DNA from 2 places in the Bacillus sp. GW823-FHT06A11 genome. Region 2 is predicted to be linked to the other one. Evidence: riboswitches for the same ligand, from Rfam matches in the RefSeq annotation. Region 2 holds a riboswitch; the other holds the start of a gene.
The links. Region 2 has a riboswitch for thiamine pyrophosphate ahead of AC1Q8L_RS28255 (energy-coupled thiamine transporter ThiT). Riboswitches for the same ligand answer to the same signal wherever they lie in the genome.
Positions count from the first base shown of each region.

Region 1: linked by a shared signal. The riboswitch ahead of tenA (thiaminase II) and the one ahead of AC1Q8L_RS28255 (energy-coupled thiamine transporter ThiT) in region 2 are both predicted to bind thiamine pyrophosphate.

Region 1 covers NZ_JBXAHS010000003.1:85,429-87,638, reverse strand. The annotation lists gene tenA (thiaminase II) at 324-1,013, opposite strand; TPP riboswitch at 1,141-1,246, opposite strand; gene AC1Q8L_RS14395 (D-alanine--D-alanine ligase) at 1,320-2,210, opposite strand, start outside.
Region 2 covers NZ_JBXAHS010000011.1:10,355-12,564, reverse strand. The annotation lists gene AC1Q8L_RS28260 (sensor histidine kinase) at 1-366, shown strand, start outside; gene AC1Q8L_RS28255 (energy-coupled thiamine transporter ThiT) at 574-1,245, opposite strand; TPP riboswitch at 1,332-1,433, opposite strand; gene AC1Q8L_RS28250 (FeoA family protein) at 1,628-1,855, shown strand; gene feoB (ferrous iron transport protein B) at 1,852-2,210, shown strand, end outside.

The sequences.
Region 1 (2,210 bases), on a different contig from region 2:
AATACGATATGCATATTTGCATATCGTATTAACCACACTCCATGATAATTTAGAAATTCCTGCAAAGAAAAAACAACTCCGTTACAGCTAACAGCTCAGGTTTCTTTTCTTATTTAACTTCATACCACCAACATTAACGTTCTTTGATTGTAAAATAAATGTGACAGAAGTTTATCCAGTTAATGCGTAGACAAGTAAATGAGCTAAATTATCGATATTCTATTTCGCCATATCCGTAGCACTAATGACTTTACGCAAATTTGACAAGAAAAAATATATAGATAGGTATGATCCGTACCTATCTATAACATTACTTCTATTCTTTATCCAATTACGTCTTTTACGTCTGTATCCACTGCCCACTTTTCTAATGTATAAGCCATTTCCCAAAATGAATATTCATATTGACTGCTAATAATAAAATGCTGTTTCATACGTTTGCGGTCTGCCTCTGTTACTTTTTCAGCGATAGTATCTAAACGTGTAATTTGTTCTTCAACTAGCGTACGGAACCAATCAGATCCATAAGCAGAAATCCATTCGTTATAAATTGGCTCTTCCGGCTGGCACTCTTTTAAGCGTTCGCCAATTTCATAATACAACCAATAGCAAGGTAAAATTACTGCAATGATATCTCCTAAATGCCCTTCATACGCAGCACGATACATATGTGAAGTATACGCATATGCAGTTGGCGCAGGAATAAAATTATCTTTTTCTTCTTTTGTTATCCCTAGCTTTTTAGCAAAATTCTCATGTAAAGATAACTCGGCCTCATATGTATTTTGAGCATGATGTGCCATACGAGCTGTCGTCTCTAATTCAAGAGCTTTTGCAGCTCCTAAAGTTTGTACTCTAGCAAAATGACTCAAATAATATGAATCTTGAAGCACATAATAGCGAAAACTAGCTAAATCTAATGTTCCTTCACCAAGTTTTTTTACAAAAGGATGGTTAAAACTCGCTTCCCAAATTGAATCTACTTCTTTACGTAATGATTGTGAAAAAGTCATTTAAATCCCTCCAATAATGTATAAAATATAAGTATTTATCCACAATTATTAAAGCTGTAAAATAAAAAAACTTTCTTTACAGGCGTAAAGAAAGTGAAATTGACAGTATTTATTTACTCATTAAATAGCAACGTCTTTCCCACTTCCCTACGCTGGCATTAACCAGATCAGGTACTAAGAGTCTCAAAATCACATTTGATCTCAGCCTATAAAAGGCTCCCCTAGTGGATAAATATTTTGTTTTTATAATGTATTCATCATAGCATACTTCGTGAAACTGTCAAAAGAATTAGTTATATAATCTCCTTAAAACCCTTCTTCATTTCTAACTTTTAATGATGTTTCAATAATTATATCTAATAGTTTGCTATAACTAATTCCCGCTGCTTCTGCACTTTTGGGCAATAGGCTTGATTGTGTCATCCCTGGTAATGTATTAATTTCCATTACATATGGAATTCCGTCCTTCACCATCATATCAACTCTTGCATAAACACTACATTTTAATGCTTTATAACAAGTCAGTGAAGCTTTATTTACACGTTCATTAATTTCTGCTGGAAGTTCGATAACTTCCTCAACTGTACTAGTATCATCATATTTTGCATTGTAATCAAAGAACTCGGCTGCATGTCGAATTGAAACTATAGGTAACTGTTTTCCATCCAGAATAGAACATGTAATTTCATCACCTTTTATATACTTCTCAATTACTACTTCAGAATCCCATTCGAATACAGTTTCTAGCATTGAGATCAATTCATTTTTATTGTAAACGATTTTCACCCCGACACTCGATCCGCCAGAGTTTGGTTTTACCACTAATGGAAATCCTAACTTATCTAACTCATCAAGATTTAGATCCTCCATTTTTGTAAGTTCAATCCAATCTGGTGTTTCTACACCTTCATAACGTAAAATCTTTTTCGAAATATTTTTATCCATACATATACTGCTAGATAACATATTACTTCCGCTATAAGGAATCCCTAAACTCTCCAGTGTTCCTTGAACTGTCCCATCTTCTCCGTATTTTCCGTGTAATGCGAGCAATGCAAAGTCAATGTCTTTCGCTTTTTCAATTAAATCCATTTTTTCGTTTAATGTAATTGGAACTATTTCATACTTATTTTTATCTAAATGAGCAATCATTTCATTCCCCGTCATAATTGAAACTTGTTTTTCAGACGATACCCC
Region 2 (2,210 bases):
AAAAATATATGTTCATTTGAAGTGATTGCAAATCAAGGTCGGATTGAACAAGTCATCGTGAATTTCATTACGAATGCCATACGTTATACACCAAATAAAGAAGATATTATTATTTCTACAATAGATGAGAAGGATCGTATAAAAGTGTGCATTGAAAATAAAGGTACTCACATTGAAGAAGAACAATTAGATAAAATTTGGGATCGTTTTTATCGAGTGGATACAGCTCGTCAGCGTTCACAAGGTGGGACGGGGCTTGGGCTTGCCATTTCAAAGAATATTTTAGAACTACATGATACTGAATATGGGGCAGGAAATACAGAAAATGGTGTGTTATTTTATTTCTATTTGCCGAAAAAAGCGTAGAAAATATGATCTACGTTTTTTTAAATTATTTTCATATTATCTTTACCTAATCTTTATTTTTAATCAGTATAATTTGTTTAGAATATGAGGTTATGTAAGGAGTCGATGAACCGTGCATAGCAATTGGCTAAGTATAATGGTATTTATTTTCTTTTGCGCATTTATTGTATTTTTAATTAATATTACGATATGAAAAAAGAGCGCTCATTAAGCGCCCTTTTTTTGTGTATTCATTTGATAAGCACTGATGCTTTTGAATAAGCGTGGTGAAGTGATAAATAAAAATATAAGTAAAACGGTACATAGAATATAGGAACCAATCATTGTACTACCGTTAAATATTAAAGAATATAGGAAAGCCGATTGGCCTTTTGGTGCATATTGTCCCCAGAAAATGATACCAGCGATAAAGTGACAGAAGTAACGAGCTAGACTACCGATAAAAGTAGCGACGATAATGTATCCAATTACTTTCTTTCCTTGGTTTGGTTTTGATGAAGGTTTGTCTTTACGGCTACCTAAATTTGATTGTTCTTCGCTATTTTCATTTGACGCTAAAAGTGCCTTTTGAATTGGACGATAGAATAAACCAGCAAATCCAATGAATGCGAAAGCAACAAAGTATTCAATTAATACTTGAATTGGTGTGACGATAATGGCATCGCCTACGACAATTTGTAATAATCCCCAAATTAAGCCTCCTAAGAAAGCCATTTTGAAGCCCCAGCGGTATGCGATAATAAAAATAGGAATCATAGCAAATGAAATGGAACCGCCTGTTGCTGATATTTTTATTGAAAGTGGTAAAATGTCGATGACCAAGGCGAAGGCTGCAAGAATAGCAGATTCGATCATCGCTTGTAAATTGGTGTTACGCATGTTGTCTCCCCCTAAATCCAAGTTGTACAAAAAAGAATAGATATCATAGGAGGATACGAAATACGTAAATAAAAATGAGGTATGTATTTCGGACGTTTGCACAATCCCTGCGTTAGCATTAACTAACAGGTTCGAAGGGTCGGAACGAAGTGTTCCCTCTCAGCGGCATGGCTCCCCCAGTGATAACGAGATTCTTTATTTGCTATTGTTTATTGTAAGCGAAATGGATGAGAATGGCAAACAAATGCTGTATGACAATAATTGAAATAGAATTGTAGCGAAATGTTAATAAATATGAAGCAAAAGGGTATAGTACAAGAGAAATTGGGTGTGGTATAATTTTTTTGAAAATAATTATCATTCTCTTCTGAGGGGGAAGGTTATGAGCTTAGTAGATATTAAAATTGGAGAGAAAGTGTTAGTAAAAAGTATTCAGTCTTTAGATCAGCTATTAAAGCGTAGACTAGCTGCTTTCGGTCTTGCGGAAGGAAGCGAACTTCGCTTGAAACAGAAAGCGATGTTCAAAGGTCCTTGTACATTGGAGTGTCGTGGACAGTTAATTAGTATTCGTCATTGTGACGCGAAAATGATAAAGGTGGAATTAGCGTGAATAAGGTAGCTTTGCTAGGGAATCCGAATACAGGGAAGACATCATTATTTAATGCACTTACTGGTTCTTATGAATACGTAGGAAACTGGAGCGGTGTAACAGTAGAAAAAAAGGTTGGTAAATTAAAAGATAGACAAGGAACATTAATTGATTTACCAGGTGTGTATGATTTAAATCCAGTTTCACGTGATGAAGGTGTTGTAACAAACTTTCTATTAACAGAAGAATTTAATCATATGTTAAATATCGTAGATTCTTCGCAGTTTGAGAGAAATATGCATTTAACGTTGCAATTACTTGAATTTGGTAAGCCGGTCTCAATTGGTTTAAATATGGTTGATGTGGCGAAGCAAAG